DNA from 3 places in the Gluconobacter sp. ESL1110 genome. Region 3 is predicted to be linked to each of the others. Evidence: predicted binding sites of a transcription regulator. Region 3 holds the regulator's gene; each other region holds the start of a gene.
What was found. Region 3 encodes LexA, which represses DNA repair genes until DNA is damaged. Its sites were predicted from a motif close to TGTTCTANNTANGTTC; they were not measured.

Region 1 (6,865 bases), on a different contig from region 3:
CCGCCTGGAACATGGCCATGCCCATGAAGAAAAATCCAAATGCGATCAAATAACGCAACTGGATGAACTTCATCAGTCGTCCCACAAAGGGGATGAGAATGATGATCGCTACACCGCCCGGTGCAAGCAGAAGCCCTGACGTTGTCGCCGTGTAGCCGAGAACCTGCTGCGCAAACTGCGGAACAATGATCGCGGAGGAATAAAGCGTCGCACCGACCATCGAGATCAGGAACATGCCTGTCGCGAAGTTACGATCTTTCAGAACCGTCAGCTTCACTAGCGGATCCTTGGCATAGCACAGCCAGACAATCGCACCGAGAACGCCGATCACGCCCAGAACAGCCATGGTGATGATGAAGTTCGATCCGAACCAGTCATCATCCTCGCCACGGTCAACCATGACTTCCAGACAGCCCAGCCCCAGCGTAATGAGGCTGATACCAATCACGTCGATTTTCTCGCGCTTCTGCTTCTCCCATGGCGGATCTTCCACGAAAGCCGTAACCGCCATGACTGTCAGGATACCGAACGGAACGTTGACGAAGAAAATCCAACGCCAGGAGAAATTGTCCGTCAGATAGCCACCCAACATCGGACCGAGAACCGGACCAACGATGGTCGCAATAGCCGTCATGCCAAACGCTGCGCCGCGTTTTTCGGGCGGGAAGGTATCCAGAATGATGGACTGCTGGCTCGGCTGTAGCCCGCCACCAAAAAATCCCTGCATCAGACGGAAAACGACGAGCATGGGCAGCGATGTCGCCAATCCACACAGGAAGGACGACACCGTGAACATGGTGATACAGATGAGAAAGTATCGTTTCCGCCCGAACAGCCGCGAGAGCCAGCCGGAAATCGTCAGAACGATACCGTTTGCCACCAGATAGGACGTCAGCGCCCAAGTGGCATCGTCATAGGAACTGCCGAGCGATCCCGCGATGTGTGGCAGCGCCACGTTGACGATGGTGGTGTCCAGCACCTCCATGAAGGCCGCCAGCGTGACCGTAATGGCCACAAGCCACGGATTATGACTGGGTTTCCAGTCCTGATGCCCGGCAGTATCGCTCATTTTACGTAGACCGTGGGAACAACAGACATACCAAGAGCCAGCGGCAGATGAGGATCAAGACCACTGTCGATCAGGATCTTCACCGGAATACGCTGAACCGTCTTCACAAAGTTACCCGTCGCATTTTCCGGCGGGAACGTGCTGAAGGATTCACCCGAGCCAAGCTGAATGGAATCCACATGGCCCTGAAGCTTGAGCTGCGGATAGGCATCGACTTCGATATCCACCTTCTGGCCCGGACGCATATGCGTCAGCTGCGTTTCCTTGTAGTTGGCGACAACCCAAACTTCCGGCTCAACAATAGAGAACATCTGCTGTCCGGTCTGAACGAAGTTGCCACGCTCGACGCTACGCTGGGATACCCAGCCATCGTTCGGCGCGCGAACCTGCGTCCATTCCATATTCAGTTCCGCCTGCTCCAGAGAGGCCTTGGCAGAATCAAGATTGGCCTGCTCCTGAGTGACACGCGCATCAGCATTGGCAACATTCGCCTTGACCGGCTCAGCCTGCGTTAACTGGCCCTGCGCCTGAACAACACGGGCGCGGGCTTCTTCAAGCGCTGCACGAGCGTAGTCAATGTCCTGCTGCGATGTCGCGGCGCGAGCCACACTCCGCTGCCGCTTGTAGTCCGCCTCGGCCTTCGTCAACTGAGCCTGTGCTGCCGCAAGATTACCCTGCGCTGTAACGAGCTGACCAGGGTAGTTCTTATGGGCGACTTCAACCATCAGCTGATAAGCCTGCATGTTGGCTTCAGCCTGGTGAATAGCCGCCTGAGCCTTATGAAGGGATGCCGCGTAGTCGCGGTCATCGATGGTCAGAAGCAGATCGCCACGATGAACATACTGGTTGTCGTTCACCAGAAGCTGGGTGACGTAGCCGTTCACATGCGGGGCAATGGCAACCTTGCGGCCTGCCGTATAGGCGTCGTCCGTCTCAATATTATTACGGGTCAGGAAAAGGTAGAGACCAATTCCGACCAGAACCAAAACAACCACCAGAATCAGAATAATCCTGACAAGTGGATTGCGCTTTTTCTGCGGTTTTCCGGACGCTCCGGACTGCTGGTCGGCCTGCGCCTGGTCGCCTTGCGCCATTATCGTCTCTCTCGCTTTAACGGGTCTGTCCGAAGTGACCGGCTGGAAGAGTACCCTGTAACGGGCCCATTGACCGATCGGTTCGGTCATCCATGACATATCGTCTCTCAGCCTTCAAGCCGGAAAAAACTGATGCGTTTCCTTTCTGGAGGGAACGCTTTTTCTTTTTCGTCGCAGCCTCACAAAAAGAAATTTTTCGCTCTTCAAGAAAGGGTCAGCGCAATCCTCTGACCATGTGTCTTTTTCAGAGAACACCCTTGATCTTACTCAGCCCGGCAATCAGGGCCTGACGCTCCCGCTCCGCCTGGTCTGTCGGTCCGAGACGGAGAATCCACGAAGGGTGGGCCAGAGTGAGATGCGCCCACCCCTCGCCTGCATGCTCTCGCAGGGTGCCACGGACGTCTTTCAACCGATCTGAGGGACCACTCACCGCTCGCAGAGCCGTTGCCCCAAGTGAGACAATCAGTCTCGGCTTCACCAGGGCAATTTCCCGCTTGAGCCATGGCTGACAGGCAGAAATATGCTCGACACCCGGTGTCTGGTGGATGCGCCGTCGACTGTTGACCGTAAATCGGAAATGCTTGACGGCGTTCGTCAGATAAAGCGCCTCGCGTGCCACACCGGCTTCCTCCAGACATCTCATCAAAAGCTGCCCGGCTGGTCCCACGAACGGACGACCTGCCAGATCTTCCTGATCTCCAGGCTGCTCCCCTACAATCATCACCTTCGCCGTTTCCGGCCCTTCTCCCAACACTACCTGTGTAGCGTGACACTGCAAAGAACAGGCCCGGCAGGCCCGAATATCCTGTGCAAGCTCCGTCATACTCCCGGGAACATGGGCCTGAATGGTGATAGCACTTTGTCTGGCCTGAATGGCCTGATGAAATTTTGGCGCAGGCAACGCTTCTCTCGCAGCCATTTCCGCAACACGCTTTTCAGCTTCCGCCACGAGCTGAGGAATCAGGGCGGCTTCCGGCAGATTCTTCCAGTACCGGCGTGGCATCTCATTTCGCATGGCTTTTGTGCGAACACGGGCCGGATTGAAAGTCGAGGCATAATAGGTCTGCCACAACTGTTCGACATTATCCTCAAGAGCCTGCTTTGCACACGGTGTAAACGAACAGTTCAGCGTGGTGCCATCCCAGCTTATGGAACCTCTTGGTGTCAGGATAAGCCAGTCCATGTCTGCGAAACGCTTGGCAAAAAAGGACGAGACCTTCTCCAGCACATGATGGTCCGGCTCGAACCATGACAGGAATCGTCGTCGACCGTTTTCGGTTGGATCCTGCTCCCGGAAACGGACAAATGCAGTCATTTTATGCGCGGCCCGGCGAACCTGCTGCACCATGCGCCGGGCCTGACCCACGTCCGGGTCAGTGGGAATGGACAGAAGATCCGGATCCTCCTGCAAACGCCAGAGCAAGCGATACGCCAGCGCGAACCGCTCCGGGCTGGAATGGCACAGAACATCTTTCAGGACAGCCAGATTGGAGGCTTTCAACCTGACGTCCCGTTTGATTTTCCCTACGAAAGACGTCGTCTCCGCACGGGAGAAAAGATCTGCGTCCTTTCCCTGCAACCGCCAAACAATCTGCTCAGGAGGAACATCACGCTGGAGGGCGGCCCGCGCCGTCTGGCGCCAGGGTTCGAACGCGCTGGTGTCTGCCAGAGTAACAACAACAGACATCAGAGAAGGCTCATCTGCTGCGGCGCGGGCAGGAACAGAGTTCGCAAATCCTGTCGATCTGTCAGGCGGGCCGGACTCCATCCGATTGCTTTCACAAACGGGCGCACCTTTTTAATGGACACATTCAGGCGTCCCAGATCTTCCAGACGGATCGCCCTGTGCTTCCGCGCCATCAGAAGAGCCTGAACGGTTTTCACCCCCAGACCGGGCACCCGGAGCAGCATTTCCTTGGGCGCCCGGTTTAAATCCACCGGAAACTGCGCACGATTATCCAAAGCCCAGGCAAGCTTTGGGTCGATTTCCAGATCCAGCATTCCACCGGGCCGGGATGCCGTCAGTTCTCCAAACTCAAAACCATAGAACCGAAACAACCAGTCGGCCTGATAAAGCCGATGCTCGCGCTGAAGTGGCGGACTGCGAACCGGCAGAATAGCGGATGCGTCCGGAATAGGACTGAACGCCGAGTAATACACCCGGCGCAATCCGTAAGAGCCATAAAGACCGGAACTGCTGGCCAGAACGTCCCGATCCGTCGCAGCATCGGCTCCGATAATCATCTGGGTGCTCTGACCACCCGGTGAAAACCGTGCTGCGCGGCGACCTGTATGCGTTTTTTCCTTTGCCGCATCGATCTTGAGCCGCATGTCTCCCATGGCACGCCGGATGCCACCTGCGTCTTTTTCAGGCGCATAATTCTTGAGGCCCGTTTCTGTCGGCATCTCGACATTGATGGAAAGGCGATCTGCGTAAAGACCTGCTTCTTCCAAAAGCTTGGGAGACGCATCCGGAATGGTCTTGAGATGAATATATCCCCGAAATCCATGCTTCAATCGCAGATCACGCGCGACCTGAACAAGCTGTTCCATGGTGTGATCGGAGGACTGAATGATTCCCGAGGACAGGAACAGACCCTCGATACAATTGCGCCGATAGAACTCCAGCGTCAGCCAGATTACTTCGTCTGGAGTGAAGCGGGCACGCTCTACGTTTGAAGAAGACCGGTTGATGCAATAGGCGCAATCATACACGCAGAAGTTGGTCAGCAGGATTTTGAGAAGCGAAATGCAGCGGCCGTCTGGCGTATAAGCATGGCAGATTCCGTTACCGGTTGTGGACCCAAGACCACCCGTTTTGGCAGAGTCCCGGCGCGTGGAACCACTGGATGCACAGGACGCATCATACTTCGCGGCATCGGACAGAATCGCGAGACGTTCGGACAGAGATTTCTTCATGCCATGTTCTTATTTCGTTCTTACTCATGAAATGCAAGAACTGCATGAAATTTACCGGTTGTTTGCCATTTTTCCGTCAGACCTCGTCATCGTTTTTTAACGATGCAGATTCAGGTTCCCTTAACCATTCAAAGACTATCGTGAAGGGGCAAAACTGCACCGACGGAGAATATCTCGATGTCCATGTCCATCAATACAAATACAGCCGCCATGTCGGCTCTTCAGGTCCTGAACCAGACGACGGACCAGCTGAGCAAGACGCAGAATGCTGTCTCCACAGGCAAGAGCGTCAGCTCCGCTTCTGACAGCCCGGCCATCTACGCCATTTCCCAGACGATGAACTCCCAGATCTCGGCTCTGTCCGGCGTCTCCACGGGTCTTCAGTTCGCTGGTCAGGTGCTCAGCACCGCCACGAAACAGGCATCCTCTATCTCTGACGTCCTGAGCAGCATGTCCGAAACGGTCACGAATGCTGCCAACAACGGCGAGAACCAGGACACGCTAAACTCCCAGCTGAGCAGCTATCTGTCTCAGATCGACGTTGCCACGTCCAACTCAACCTTCCAGGGCGTGAACCTGCTGTCCGGTTCTACCAGCAACAGCGTCAAGTACACGCAGATTTCCGCAGCGCAGGACATCAACGGCAACCTGTTCACGCTGAACGGTGCTGACGCCACGTCGACGGGTCTGGGCCTTCAGGGCCTGAGCACGGACATGAAGGGCGTCACGATTTCCACGAGCGGCATCACGGCGCTGGCTGGCACAGGTGCGACCGCTACGACGCTGACTCTGAAGAACCAGTCTTCCGCCGACAGCGCAAATGCAACCGCTTCCAACCCTGCCATCACGACATCTTTCGTGCTTGATTCCAAGCCGGGTGATGCCACGAATGGCGCCGCAACATCCATTGGAACTGCCATCGCAGCAGGCCTCACAGATAACACGACCTCGGTAACCGTCGGCTCCAACGGAGCCCTGACAATTGCTGGCGCCACGTCCAAGACGGCTTCTGACGGCACGACAACTTATTCTCTGACCAATGGCGACAGCATTACAGCCAAGGCTGATGCCAGCGGCAACATGACCTACAACATCGCCAAGGTTGGTGATCTGGATGCCAACGGCAATGCCAAGACGCTGACGCAGGTTGTCGATGTTGACGTCTCCGGCGCATCTTCCACCACCACGAAGAACGATCAGCTCTCCACGCTGGTAACAGCTCTTGGTAACGCTGGTTATGGTGCCCAGATGGCCAACGATGGCACCCTGACGATTGCTGGTGGCAACCTCGACGCAGCAGATGCAACGGCAACCACGCCGTCTGTCAGCCTGACAAACGCCACGGGAACCTCCACTGTTGCCACAACCTCTGGTACGGATGTTGTTCAGCTGGCTGTAACCGGCGCTATCAACAAGATGAGCCGCATTTCTTCCAGCATCGGTGTGGCCTCCAACACCGTTACGCAGCTTCAGACGTCCAACAGTACCCTGTCAGACGCTTTGACGACCGGCGTTGGCGCTCTGACGGACGCTGATCTTGCAGCGGAAAGCGCCAAGCTGACTTCTCTGCAGACGAAGCAGCAGCTGGCCATCCAATCCCTGTCGATTGCGAACTCGCAGTCCTCCAACATCATGTCGCTCTTCCGCGGCTAATGATGGTGGGGCACCGGTTCTTCCGGTGCCCCTCTTCGGACTGCTTCAGACGTTTTCCGGACGCATTCAGTGCTTTCACCGGAAAACATCTGAAACCGTCCTTTTGAAAAGGAGCCTCTTTTCGTGACCT
Region 2 (6,865 bases), on a different contig from region 3:
ACCAATGCTGCGCCATACGAACCATGGCATCGTAAATCGAGCTGTCACCGTGCGGATGGTATTTACCCATCACGTCACCGACCGCACGGGCAGACTTGCGGTATGGCTTGTCAGACGTAAAGCCACTCTCGCGCATCGCATACAGAATGCGGCGATGGACAGGTTTCAGGCCATCACGCACATCCGGCAGGGCGCGCGAGACGATCACCGACATCGCATAGGCCAGATAGGAGGAGCGCATCTCCTCCTCGATCGTCACCGGAAGACGATCGGAAGGTACAAGATCAGTCGGCTCGTTCAGCTCGGTCAAGACAGGTCCACCACGCTAAAATACAGTCCGCACAGCATAGCCCATGCGCCGCCCACATGCCACACCTACCCCATTACGGCCTGCTTCCCGTGAAAACGGTCACGTCCAGCAGGAAACTGCCGTCTTCTTCTAGCCCCAGCCGTTCCTTAACCACGGCCGGTGCCCCACGCTGAAGCGAACGGATCCCGTCCACGCGTTCTACAGGCGTCTGCGTCCGCGCGACCCAGCTTTCAAAAGCCATCCTTAAACGACTGCGCGTCAGTCCCTTCACCAAAAAGCCGGACCGCCCCAGCGCGCTCACCCACTCCCCAATGGAGTAATCCCGCACATGCGAAATATCCCGCATGAGTTCCAATGTCTGAAGCCAGCTATCAGAAACAGCGTCTTCAGGTGCCGTCACATCAACAAACACTGCCAGACCACCGGGCTTCAGAACCCGCCGAGCCTCACGCAATCCTGCTTCAAAGCCATCCCAGTGATGAGCCGTAAAACGACAGAGCACCGCATCAAATGCGCAATCTTCGAACGGCAGATTTTCCGCCGAAGCGTGACGAACTTCGATATTGCTCAACCCACGCCTGGATGCCTCATCCTGCACAACCTGCAACATGCCCAGTGTAATGTCACAAGCCATAACCCGCCCGACATGAGGCGCCACAGCATAGCTTACATGACCACCCCCGCATCCGAGATCCAGAACATGCTCAAGCCTTCGTCCCTGAACGGCCTGAACAATGGCGTCCAGATCAGCACCCTGACTGTGAACCGTACTTTCAACATAAGCCGAGGCTCTCGCCTCATAGTGTGAGGCAGCAAACTGCCCAGCCTGCTTCGTCATCGACTGTTCTCCTTCTGAAAACACCCTTTCCACATTCCAGGCGTGGTATAAGATCCTAATTTATCATGGTATAAATTGTACTATGCCAACAGATCGCCGCCAGACCCTTGGTCAGTTTCTTCGCACACAACGGGAAAAGCTCTCGCCATCACAGGCCGGGCTTCTCGTTATTCCTCACCGCAGACGAACACCTGGGTTACGGCGCGAAGAAGCCGCCCAACTCTGCGGCATCAGCACGACCTGGTACACATGGCTGGAACAGGGCCGGGATGTCACTTGCTCTCCAGCGAGCCTGTCGCGCATTGCCACAGCCCTGCAAATGTCTTCCACAGAAAGGCGTTATCTTTTCACGCTTGCTGAACTCCGCGATCCGCACCAGATCACCCCTTCAGTCGCAACGCCAAACGCATTGCTGAACCTGCCCAAACAAATCAAAAGCCCGGCATACCTGCTTGACCCGCTCTGGAATGTTCTGAGTGCCAATGATCCTGCCAGAGACCTCTTCACAGGCTGGATGGACAGCCCTGAGCCCAACCAGCTCCGATATGTTTTCCTGAACCCTGAGGCGAAAACATTCCTGACGAACTGGCCCGACCGCTCAAGACGCCTGCTCGCAGAATTCCGCGCTGACACAGCCCACCTTGCCAGAACCACGGCGTTTCAGTCCCTGACCTCTGCCCTTCAGGCTGAAAGCCAGGAGTTTCTCCATTTCTGGCAGGACCAGCGTGTTCTCCCCAGAGAAGGCGGCCAACGCAGCTTCCAGCATCCAGTCCGTGGAGTGTTGAACTACGAACAGATAACTCTCACCCCCGCAGAACACACAGGGTATAAACTTGTCATCCTGACGCCGACCGCAATTGAACAGACAAGCGCATCATGACCCCGACATTCACTCTCCATCCCGCCGATTTTTCCAACCCGCAAACGCGTGACCTTCTGGCCCTTCACCTCGCAGGAATGCACGAAAACACCCCAGCCGGACACGTCTTCGCCCTTGACCTGTCAGGCCTCATGGCACCTGAAATCGAAGTCTGGACTGTCCATCGACAGGATCGCGTAGCCGGAATCGGCGCACTCAAACGCCTGAACGATCAGGCAGGCGAGCTCAAATCCATGCGCACACATCCTGACTTTCTGAGACAGGGCGTCGCCAGTACTCTGCTGGATCACCTTATCCACAGAGCGCGCTCTGGAGAGCTGAAAACACTCAGTCTTGAGACAGGACGTGGGCCGTCCTTTGACCCCGCTCTAGCCCTGTATCAAACCCGAGGCTTCCAACCCGGCGAAGCTTTCGGCGACTACGAGGCTTCCGAATTCAACCAGTTCTTCCATCTGACCCTCTGAACGTACGCACCAGATACAAAAAAACCGGACTGACATGCCAGCCCGGTTCCAAACGCATCCCTCAGAACGGGATTTCGTCATCCAGATCGTTATCCGGCGGCGCATCCCAGCCACCACCCCGGTTACCACCGCCAGACGACCCACCTGAACGGCCGCCATCATTACCGCCGCCGAAGCCACCGCCCCGGTTGCCGCCACCAAAGCCGCCTCCGTTGCTGTTTCCACCGCCGTAAGACGAGCCGCCTCCGTCGAAGCCACCCTCGTCGCCGCCACTGCGATTGCTATCCAGCAGCACCAGTTCACCGCGGAAACGATCGATCGTCACTTCAGTCGTGTAACGCTCCTGGCCTGACTGATCGGTCCACTTCCGGGTCCGCAGTTCGCCTTCCAGATAGACCTTGCGGCCCTTGCGCAGAAAACGCTCTGCCACATCGCCCAGACGATCATTGAAGATCACGACACGATGCCATTCGGTGCGCTCCTTGCGCTCACCGCTCTGACGATCGTTCCATGTTTCGGACGTCGCAATCGTCAGATTGACGATCTTCGAGCCTGACTGCGTGTTCCGGACTTCCGGGTCCTTGCCCAGATTCCCGACCAGAATCACCTTGTTGACGCTACCTGCCATTCCGTACCAACCAATTTTCTCGAATTGTTCTTTTCATATAGGGCGTGAAAACCCATCTATAAAGTGATCTAGCACCGTTCAGGCGCGTTGCGAACACAATTGCCTTTTCTGCACATCCCGGGGTCTTCGTGAGCTTTCCAGACAATCATTCGATCCGTGTCCGTGGCGCACGCGCCCACAACCTCAAGAATATCGACGTCACAATCCCTCGTGACTCGCTCACGATCATCACGGGCCTGTCCGGCTCGGGGAAATCTTCGCTCGCGTTCGATACAATCTACGCAGAAGGCCAGCGCCGCTACGTTGAAAGCCTCTCGGCCTATGCCCGCCAGTTCCTCGAACTGATGGGCAAACCAGACGTGGACTCCATCGAAGGGCTCTCCCCCGCCATCTCGATCGAGCAGAAAACCACTTCAAAAAACCCCCGCTCGACCGTCGGTACGATCACGGAGATCCACGACTATATGCGTCTGCTCTGGGCGCGCGTGGGTATTCCCTATTCTCCTGCCACTGGCCTGCCCATCGAAGCCCAGACCGTCAGCCAGATGGTGGATCGGGTCATGTCGCTCCCGGAAGGCATGCGCCTGATGCTGCTCGCTCCGGTCGTCCGGGACCGGAAAGGCGATTGCAAACGCGAGCTCGCAGAACTGTCCCGCAAGGGCTTCACCCGCGTCAAAATAGACGGTGAGCTTTACGAAATCGCCGAAGCCCCGGAACTGAACCGCAAAACCCGCCACAACGTGGAAGTGGTTGTGGACCGGATCGTCGTCAAACCCGATCTGGAATCCCGCCTGGCTGACAGCTTTGAAACCGCCCTCGAACTCTCCGATGGTCTCGCCTACGCCGAGGAAGTCAAACGCGCTGACGACAAGGCCGCCCCGGCCCACATCGTTTTCTCGTCCCGCTTCGCCTGCCCGGTCTCAGGCTTTACGATTGAAGAGATCGAGCCACGCCTGTTCTCCTTCAACGCGCCAATGGGCGCATGCCCAACCTGCGATGGTATCGGAACAGAAACGCATTTTGATGCCAATCTGATCGTCCCGGATGACAGCCTGACACTTGCCGAAGGCGCCATTGCCCCATGGAAAGGCGCCAGCACCGATTGGTACGACCAGACGCTTGCCGCCCTCGCCCGTCACTGCGGCGACACCATGAATACACCATGGAGCGACCTGAAAGCCGAAACGCGCGACCTGATCCTCAACGGTTCCAAAGAAGCGATTGCCATTCCCTATCGCGATGGCAACAAAGTCCACACCGTAACCAAGCCTTTCGAAGGCGTGCTGAAAAACCTCCGCCGCCGCATGGCCCAGACGGACAGCATGTGGGTGCGGGAAGAACTGTCGCGCTACCAGTCCGAAAAACCCTGTCACGTCTGCCATGGCGCGCGCCTGAAACCAGAAGCACTCTGCGTGAAGGTCAATGACCTGAACATCGCCGAAGCCTCGGACATGCAGATCCGCAAGGCACTCGACTGGTTCTCAGGCGTCGAAGCAACCCTGACACCTCAGCGGGCCGAAATCGCCCGCCGCATCCTCCGCGAAATTACGGACCGCCTGCACTTCCTCGATGATGTGGGTCTGGACTACCTGACGCTTTCCCGAGGATCGGCCACGCTGTCCGGCGGTGAAAGCCAGCGCATCCGTCTGGCTTCCCAGATCGGCTCCGGCCTGACCGGTGTCCTATATGTGCTGGACGAACCTTCCATCGGGCTGCACCAACGCGACAACGAGCGCCTTCTCGGCACACTGGAACGCCTCAAGCGCCTCGGGAACACGGTCATCGTCGTCGAACATGACGAGGACGCCATCCGGGCTGCCGACTACCTGATCGACATGGGGCCGGGTGCCGGCACGCGGGGCGGAAACGTCATCGCCACAGGCACCCCCAAAGAAGTGGCCAAGAACAAGGACAGCCTGACGGGCGCCTACCTATCAGGCCGAAAGTTCATCCCCGTCCCGGAAAACCGTCGCACATCTGACAAAACGCTCACTCTCGTCGGCGCCAAGGGCAACAACCTCAAAGACCTGACCGTCGATTTCCCACTCGGCACATTCATTGCCGTAACGGGCGTATCAGGCGGCGGCAAATCTACGCTGGTTGTTGATACGCTCTACAAGGCCCTATCCAGACAGCTCATGAAGTCGAGCCAGTCCCCGTTACCCTATGACCGTCTGGAAGGCGTGGACAATCTCGACAAGATTATCGAGATCGACCAGTCGCCCATCGGGCGTACACCGCGCTCCAATCCCGCCACCTATACGGACCTGTTTGCCCCTATCCGAGACTGGTTCGCCGAACTGCCGGAATCCAAAGCGCGCGGCTACAAACCCGGCCGCTTCTCCTTCAATGTGAAGGGCGGCCGTTGCGAAGCCTGTCAGGGCGATGGCGTCCTGAAAATCGAAATGCACTTCCTGCCGGACGTGTTCGTCACCTGTGACACCTGTAAAGGCGCGCGTTACAACCGTGAAACACTGGAAGTGAAGTTCCGCGGCAACTCCATCGCAGACGTGCTGGCCATGACTGTGGACGAGGCGCTCCCCTTCTTCCAGGCCGTCCCGAAAATCCGTGATCGTCTGGCCATTCTCCAGCAGGTTGGCCTCGGTTACGTCGCTCTCGGCCAGCAGGCAACTACGCTTTCAGGCGGTGAGGCCCAGCGCGTCAAACTTTCCAAGGAACTCGCCAAACGCGCAACCGGCCGCACGCTCTACATCCTCGATGAGCCAACGACCGGCCTGCATACGGAAGACGTTCGCAAGCTGCTTGAAGTACTCCACGCACTCGTCGATCAGGGCAATACCGTTCTGGTCATCGAACACAATCTGGAAGTCATCAAAACGGCAGACTGGCTGATCGACATCGGACCGGAAGGTGGAGACGGTGGTGGCAATATCGTTGCAGCCGGAACACCGGAAGATATCGCGGCCTGCAAAGCCAGTCACACTGGGCGCTTCCTCGCCCCCCTCCTGAACGCGCCTGACGTCCGCCAGCCACGCGTCACAACCGCAGTCATTACGGCTCAGAACATGATCGACGCTCTACCGCCCCGAAAAGCCAAAACCAAACCGACAGCAGAGAAGCCAACCCGAGGCCGACCAAAAAAGACGAAAACGCCTGCATGATGGGACTGGTCCGGCTCGCTCCCACGGGAAAGAGCCGATTACCCCACCCCGAGCACCATCAATAGCCCAGCCGTCAGAAACACAAGCCCATTGAAGACGCCATGACAAAGGGCCGTAGTCCAGAACGGACTAACCCCTTCTGTCACCTCGGCACGCCGGTAGCAGAGATAAAGGCAGGTTCCACCAACTACGCCCGTACAAAGCGCGGTCAGAAAACTGCGATGAAAATGAGCCCCACCGTAATGGGCCCACACACGCAATCCACGCCAAACCGGGCGCAAAAGCTTTGCCGCCAAACAGTTTGTCTACGACCCAAATGGGAATCCAGAAGTTCAGAAGGGTCTCGACAACAGGCGCCAGCAAAACGGCTGATAGAACCAGCGCGACTGGATTAAGATCGGTGTCAGAATGTTCAGGCTGCCACCCAGCCCAGTCGATCAAGATATGCAGAGGGACAGAGAGCAGAAGCCCAATCGCGGCATAGCGGAATGCAATCCTCCCACTGACCGGAAATGCCAGATCCTGCTCCCCCTGCACGCCCGTATCCTGCATCAGGGAACATGACCCGGAACATGGTCTTCATAGACCGACCAGTGTCCCGCCAGTTCATGCACGACAACACT
Region 3 (6,865 bases):
AGGGCTTGCAAACCTTGGCCTTCATGATTCTGTCATGGAGCAACCCACAGACTTGTCCACAGGTTCAGTGGATGACTGAAGAACCGGCATGAATGACCTCACGCCCAAGGAGATGAAAACAAGAATGATGGGTGAGGAAGTCCCTGTTCCGACTGTTAAAAAACAGGGCGTGGACGCAATCCGCGAGGCTCTGAAGACCATTCCCTACAGCTCTGGCGTGTATCGGATGCTGGGAGAGAAGGGAGAGGTTCTGTATGTCGGCAAGGCGTTGAGCCTCAAGAAACGCGTGTCGTCCTATACGCGGATCAACCAGCTTCCTGAACGCCTTCGCCGTATGGTGTCCATGACGGTCTCAATGGAGATCGTCATTACCAGAACGGAAGCAGACGCGCTTCTGCTGGAAGCGAACTACATCAAGCGCATGAAGCCGCGCTTCAACATCCTGCTGCGGGACGACAAGAGCTACCCCTGGCTGATGCTGACGGAAAATCACGAGTTCCCGCAGATCACCAAGCAGCGCGGCAAACCGGTTAAAGGTGCGACATACTGGGGGCCGTTTGCCTCGGCCTGGGCTGTGAACCAGACCCTGAACCTTGTGCAGAAGACCTTCCTTCTCCGCTCGTGTTCGGACTCTGTTCTGAACAGCAGAACCCGCCCGTGCCTGCTTTTTCAAATCAAACGCTGCTCCGCACCCTGCGTGGATCGCATTTCCAAGCCTGATTACGCCGAACTGGTGATGCAGGCGAAGCAGTTCCTGTCAGGCAAAAATACCGAGCTACAACAGGAACTGGCGATCGAAATGGAGCGGGCTTCCGAGGCCATGGAATATGAGAAGGCTGCGGCGATCCGCGATCGTATCCGCGGTTTTGCCAGCATCCAGAACTCGGGAATTATCAATCCGGCGTCCATCAATGATGCCGATATCGTAGCGATCTGGCAGGACGCAGGCCAGACCTGCATTCAGGTTTTCTTCATCCGAGGCAGCCGAAATAATGGCAATAGGGCGTTCTATCCCGTCCATGCCGAAGAGGAGGCTCCTGCGGATGTCCTGTCAGCATTCCTGCTGCAGTTCTACGACAACAAACCTCCGCCACCGTCCATTCTGGTGAATCATGCCTTGCCAGAACAGAAACTTGTTGAGGAAGCCCTTAGCATCCGGCGTGAGCAGAAGGTTGAAATCTCGTTTCCACAACGTGGCGAAAAAAAGAATGTCGTCGATCACGCCACCCTAAACGCGCGCGAAGCCTTGGAACGGAAGCTTGCGGAAAATACGGGCCAGAAAAAGCTACTTGAAGAGGTAGCGAAGGTTTTCAACCTTCCAGAAACGCCCAAACGCATCGAAACTTATGACAACTCACACATCATGGGGCAGGCACCTTATGGTGTCATGGTCGTGGGCGGCCCGGAAGGGTTTGAAAAACGATCCTATCGGAAATACGCCATTAAAGGGCCTGTTACTCCCGGAGATGATTTCGGCATGATGCGTGAAGTCATGGAACGTCGGTTCGGCAAGGACAAGGAAGACGGCGAGAGACCGGAAGATTGGCCGGATCTTCTGCTGATTGATGGCGGGCTGGGACAATTCAATGCAGTCCGCGCGGTCCTGAATGATCTGGGCGTGACGGACATTCCCATCGTGGCGATTGCCAAAGGGCCGGATCGGGACGCGGGCAGAGAATGGTTCTTTACGGAAACCCAGCCCCCATTCCAGCTTCCACCGCGAGACCCGGTTCTTTACTACCTCCAGCGCCTACGCGATGAGGCTCATCGCTTTGCCATCACAACACACAGGGCAGGGCGCTCCAAAGGACTGCGAAAATCAGAACTGGATGACGTTCCGGGAATCGGTGGGGCTCGCAAGAAAGCTCTTCTGAATCACTTTGGCTCTGCAAAAAGTGTGAGACAGGCCAGCCTTGAAGAGCTTGAAACAGCGCCAGGAATAAGTTCAGGCATTGCCAGGGCCATATACGGACATTTTCATCCTGAATGGCTTAGGACGCAAAGCTGACATTTCCGTGAGGATCGGGGCTCCATCTCCTTTTGGCACAAAAAATACACACATCCCGATCAGATTGGCGCATACCGGAACCAGCCAAACTGTTCTAGACTGCCTTCGATGCTCACTGATCTGCCAAATGTCCTGACCCTGCTTCGCATAGCGGCCATTCCAGTTCTGGTCGCTCTGCTAGCCCTGCATTCCGCACTGGGGAATGTAGCAGCCTGTGTTGTCTATACGGCGGCCTGCATCACGGATTATCTGGATGGCGCTCTGGCACGCCGGTGGCAGATGCTGTCCGAACTGGGGCGCATGATGGACCCTATCGCGGACAAGCTCCTGGTAGGAGCCCTGCTACTGGCTTTGGCTGGCCTGACGGTTCTTCCGGTATTCTCGCTCTACGCCGCGATCATCATTATGCTGCGCGAGATCCTCGTGAGCGGTCTGCGTGAATACATGGCTTCCCAGCGGGAAACCCTTCCTTCTACCCGTTTGGCAAAATGGAAGACCGGCATCCAGATGGTCGCCATCGGCTTCCTGATTGGTGGAGACAAGGCCGCTGCCGCTCTTCATCTGTCCTTTCTGCCCGCCACGCTGATTGGTGGTATTCTGCTGTGGATCTCTGTTATTCCAACAGTTCTCAGTGGCTGGGGCTACCTTACAGTTGGCCTCTCCAGAATGATGGCATCTGATCCGCGCAAGTCCTCGAAGATCGTATCCTGATCCGGACTGTGCACGATTATTATTGCAGTTATCATCCCATCATCTGGCGCTTTCACGCAATGACCGCTAAAGGTCAAGGATCGACCTTATGGGAGTATGCAATGCGTAAGGCCGCTCTATTGGCATTACCTCTCGCCCTGAGTGGCTGTTCGGGCATGGGCAAATTTTTTAATGACACAGCCCTATGGTCAGGCGGCAATCCCAACGCACCACGTGGGGATAGCGAGAACTTGCGCCGCGCTCGCGGAGAAACAGTTGCCTCCACGCCGATCCTTCCGGAAGGCGGAAATATGTGGCCTGGCTCTCCCCAACCTCTCCCAACCCTGAAAGATGTTGAAAACCCCGACAGCGTGTTCAATCGCGCTTTGGGCGACCCCGCAACCTATTTCGGGGGCGCCTCCATTGATAAAACGTTTATGGGTGGCATCGCCGGGTCTGGCGCCTTGGGCGCTATGGGTCATCAGATGAAACCGGGAGACAGCATCTCGGCTGGCGAAAGCTCCGATACACATCATGGAGTATCTCTGGACCGGAGCAATCTTGTCCCAACGCTTCCAACAAGCGTTCCCGATAATGCGCCTCATTTCCTGTCAAAAAATCCTGACAAGACTATCATTATCCCGAACGGGGATGGCACGAGCACACTCATCGCGCCTGACGGAACAGTCCGGGTCGTCCGCGGCGTTCCGTCATCACCCAAACAGTAATACTCTACGTTTCCTGCAAGCCTTAAGGACTTGCAGGAAACACGTCGTCAATACTGGCGAAATAGCGCTACCAGACGACCTTGGATACGTACGCGTGATGCGGGAAGAATACGAGTTTCATACTCCCGATTAGCCGCCTCAAGAGCAATCGTAGACCCACGACGACGCAGTTTCTTGAGTGTCACTTCCTGATCATCAATCAAAGCCACAACAATCTGGCCATTATCTGCCAATTCGCCACGACGAATGATCGCTACGTCTCCATCTAGAATACCGGCTTCGATCATAGAATCACCCGCAACGGTCAGGGCATAGTGTTCGCCCGTTCCGAGCAGGGACGAGGGCACCTGAATATGGGCACTCTCATCCTGAAGCGCCTCAATCGGAAGGCCAGCCGCAATACGCCCATAAAGAGGAATCTGAACACTCACATCTTCGACGGGCGAGCGCGGAGCTTCCGAAAAAGCCCCCTCCATAGTCTGACGACCACCTTCCACAACTGTCGGCACGAATGGAGCCTGCGCAACAGTGTTCTCGGCATGTGGCGCATCCATTCCCATATGAGGAAGACGCAGAACCTCCAACGCTCGGGCACGATGATGGTGCCGACGCAGAAAACCCCGTTCCTCAAGAGCGGAAATCAAGCGATGGATACCTGATTTGGAGCGAAGCTCGAGTGCATCCTTCATTTCGTCGAAAGAGGGAGAATACCCAGTCCGACGAAGGTGCTCATCAATATATAGCAAAAGCTGGTGCTGCTTGCGCGTCAGCATACAGGCGCTCCCGTGCGCCTCGGTGGAGGCATAATCTGAAACAGGCAGAACACATGACCAACATGTATCTCCCTTTTGTTCTTTATAGGTTCCTCTTTACCGGACCACAAGGACATCAACGTCCTGAAAACATGAGTTTTAGCGGCTAAAATTGATTATTTTTCCGAAAAAAGACACGTTATCAGCGGATTTTCACGAGAAAGCCTTGACCTGAGACAGACAAATCAGCATGGTGCGCCGAACTAGATCAACCTGCTGCTTTGACACTTGCGAGCGGCATCAGGACGGCGCAAGCCCGAGGGTATCATGGCAAAAACCAACGTTATTCAGATCCGTCTCGTTTCGTCGGCTGACACCGGCTACTTCTATGTCACGAAGAAGAACGCACGTTCTGCTACGGGCAAGATGGAAGTCCGTAAGTATGACCCGGTCGCTCGCAAGCATGTGACCTTCCGCGAAGCCAAGATCAAGTAAGACCTCGCGGATCATACGAGTTTAAAAAGGCGGCCTTACGGTCGCCTTTTTTGTTGCACCCACAAAAAAAGAACCGATTAAGCGGTTCTTTCAAAAACTGACCTCAGAAAAGCTTGTCGTGCGGACCGTAGGGCACAACGATATCGCCATTTTTGGTAAGATTTAGCATGGCCCGTGACCGCTCATCGAGAATATCAGCATCAAGTGCCTTCTCCTTCAGAGCCAGCACACGCCGGTGCCAGACTGCTTGCTCATCCTTGGCATCCTGCTGAGCCTGAAGAGCCTGCTGCTGAAGAACGAGCTGATCCTGATACGCGCGAATACCATGCGCTCCGTGCAGAGCGTTCCAGCCAAAATAAGCCGTCAATGACAGAAAAAGGACTGGAGGCGCAACCGTACGGATGGCGCGCTTGATGAGTCGAAGAGGTCTCACGCGGGGTACAGTCTCCCTTGGCTTACAAACGTTCCGCCAGCCTACCGCAGAGAGACAGAGCGAAACAATCATTCATGTCAAAAGACACCAGATTATTTTGCCAAAAAAAGCCGGCCCAGGAGAGGGCCGGCTTTCTGATCAGGCGCTCTTGAGAATGCTGCGGCCTGCATAACGGGCTGCACTACCGAGCTGCTGCTCGATGCGGATCAGCTGGTTGTACTTGGCAGTACGATCAGAGCGGGAAAGGGAACCCGTCTTGATCTGACCGCAGTTGGTCGCAACAGCCAGATCCGCGATCACGGCATCTTCGGTCTCACCAGAACGATGACTCATCACACAGGTGTAGCCAGCCTTGTGAGCTGTCTCGACAGCTTCCAGCGTTTCCGTAAGCGTGCCGATCTGGTTGACCTTTACGAGCAGGGAGTTAGCCGTGCCAGCCTTGATACCACGACGCAGGCGCTCAGGGTTCGTCACGAACAGATCGTCACCAACCAGCTGAAGCTTGCCACCCAGACGTGCGGTCAGCTCTGCCCAGCCTTCCCAGTCATCTTCTGCCAGACCGTCTTCGATGGAGACAATCGGGTACTTCTTCGTCAGTTCTTCCAGGTAAGAGATCATACCCGAGGAATCGAATTCCTTGCCTTCACCCTTCAGGTTGTAGCGGCCATCGGCGTAGAACTCTGTCGCAGCGCAATCGAGCGCGAATGTGACATCATCACCCGGACGGTAGCCAGCAGCCTCTACGGACTTCGTGATGAAGCTCAGGGCTTCGTCAGCAGACTTCAGACCCGGCGCGAAGCCACCTTCGTCACCCACATTCGTATTGTGACCAGCAGCAGACAGGCCCTTCTTCAGCGCGGTGAAGATTTCAGAGCCCATGCGCACAGCATCAGCGATCGTTGGCGCACCAACGGGCTGAATCATGAATTCCTGAATGTCGATCGGGTTGTCTGCGTGCTCACCACCGTTGACGATGTTCATCATCGGAACGGGCAGGGTGTGTGCAAACACGCCACCGACATAACGGTAGAGCGGCAGTTCCAGCTCTTCGGCCGTCGCCTTAGCAACCGCAAGGGAAACACCAAGGATGGCGTTCGCACCGATGCGGGACTTGTTCGGCGTGCCATCCAGTTCGATCATCGCGTTATCGATGGCGATCTGGTCTTCAGATTCGGCGCCCTGCAGCACTTCAAGGATTTCGTCTTCAACGAACCCACAGGCCTTCAGAACACCCTTGCCGTTGTAGCGGGACTTGTCCCCGTCACGCAGCTCGACAGCTTCGTGGGCGCCAGTAGAAGCACCAGAGGGAACAGCGGCACGACCACGGGCACCAGATGACAGCTCAACCTCGACCTCAACGGTCGGGTTACCGCGGCTGTCCAGGATCTCGCGGGCAGTGATATCAACAATGGCGCTCAATGGAAGCTCTCCTGGATATGCGTGAACCGGGTGTGGCTCATAACCGTTCGGGACGGATCACCGTTTCGTCTCAAAATCAGAACATAAGGTCAATCGACGACATGCGTCTTCCTTTTCTCGCCCTGATCCTTGGTCTCGCGGGACTCCTCCCGTTTTTGACGCTGGGAGGCTGGATTTTTCTGGCAGGGCTCTTCTCCCCACTGCCGCACCTGACCGTCATTCTTCTGGCGTACGGCGCGTGTATCCTGTCCTTTTTGGGGGCTGTCCATTGGGGGTTAGCCATGGAGCGGCCTGACATCATCACAGTTCAGGGAACGGCAGATCGTGATCGTCAGAGACT

Region 1: the regulator LexA is predicted to act here: its motif matches at 5,087-5,102, upstream of AC3B6F_RS07765 (putative DNA modification/repair radical SAM protein).
Region 2: the regulator LexA is predicted to act here: its motif matches at 3,135-3,150, upstream of uvrA (excinuclease ABC subunit UvrA).

The regions. Positions count from the first base shown of each region.
Region 1 is NZ_JBYLUK010000007.1:791,170-798,034, reverse strand. Features, by position in the region: gene AC3B6F_RS07780 (DHA2 family efflux MFS transporter permease subunit) at 1-1,069, opposite strand, end outside; gene AC3B6F_RS07775 (HlyD family secretion protein) at 1,066-2,163, opposite strand; gene AC3B6F_RS07770 (UdgX family uracil-DNA binding protein) at 2,408-3,850, opposite strand; gene AC3B6F_RS07765 (putative DNA modification/repair radical SAM protein) at 3,850-5,082, opposite strand; gene AC3B6F_RS07760 (flagellin family protein) at 5,260-6,735, shown strand; gene AC3B6F_RS07755 (flagellar biosynthesis regulator FlaF) at 6,859-6,865, shown strand, end outside.
Region 2 is NZ_JBYLUK010000007.1:671,557-678,421, reverse strand. Features, by position in the region: gene gyrA (DNA gyrase subunit A) at 1-241, opposite strand, end outside; gene AC3B6F_RS07180 (class I SAM-dependent methyltransferase) at 384-1,148, opposite strand; gene AC3B6F_RS07175 (helix-turn-helix transcriptional regulator) at 1,231-2,028, shown strand; gene AC3B6F_RS07170 (GNAT family N-acetyltransferase) at 2,025-2,492, shown strand; gene ssb (single-stranded DNA-binding protein) at 2,554-3,120, opposite strand; gene uvrA (excinuclease ABC subunit UvrA) at 3,249-6,242, shown strand; gene AC3B6F_RS07155 (purine nucleoside permease) at 6,794-6,865, opposite strand, start outside.
Region 3 is NZ_JBYLUK010000008.1:138,482-145,346, reverse strand. Features, by position in the region: gene uvrC (excinuclease ABC subunit UvrC) at 125-2,008, shown strand; gene pgsA (CDP-diacylglycerol--glycerol-3-phosphate 3-phosphatidyltransferase) at 2,117-2,719, shown strand; gene AC3B6F_RS09335 (hypothetical protein) at 2,821-3,426, shown strand; gene lexA (transcriptional repressor LexA) at 3,474-4,199, opposite strand; gene rpmG (50S ribosomal protein L33) at 4,506-4,673, shown strand; gene AC3B6F_RS09320 (FtsB family cell division protein) at 4,777-5,106, opposite strand; gene eno (phosphopyruvate hydratase) at 5,245-6,525, opposite strand; gene AC3B6F_RS09310 (DUF3429 domain-containing protein) at 6,543-6,865, shown strand, end outside.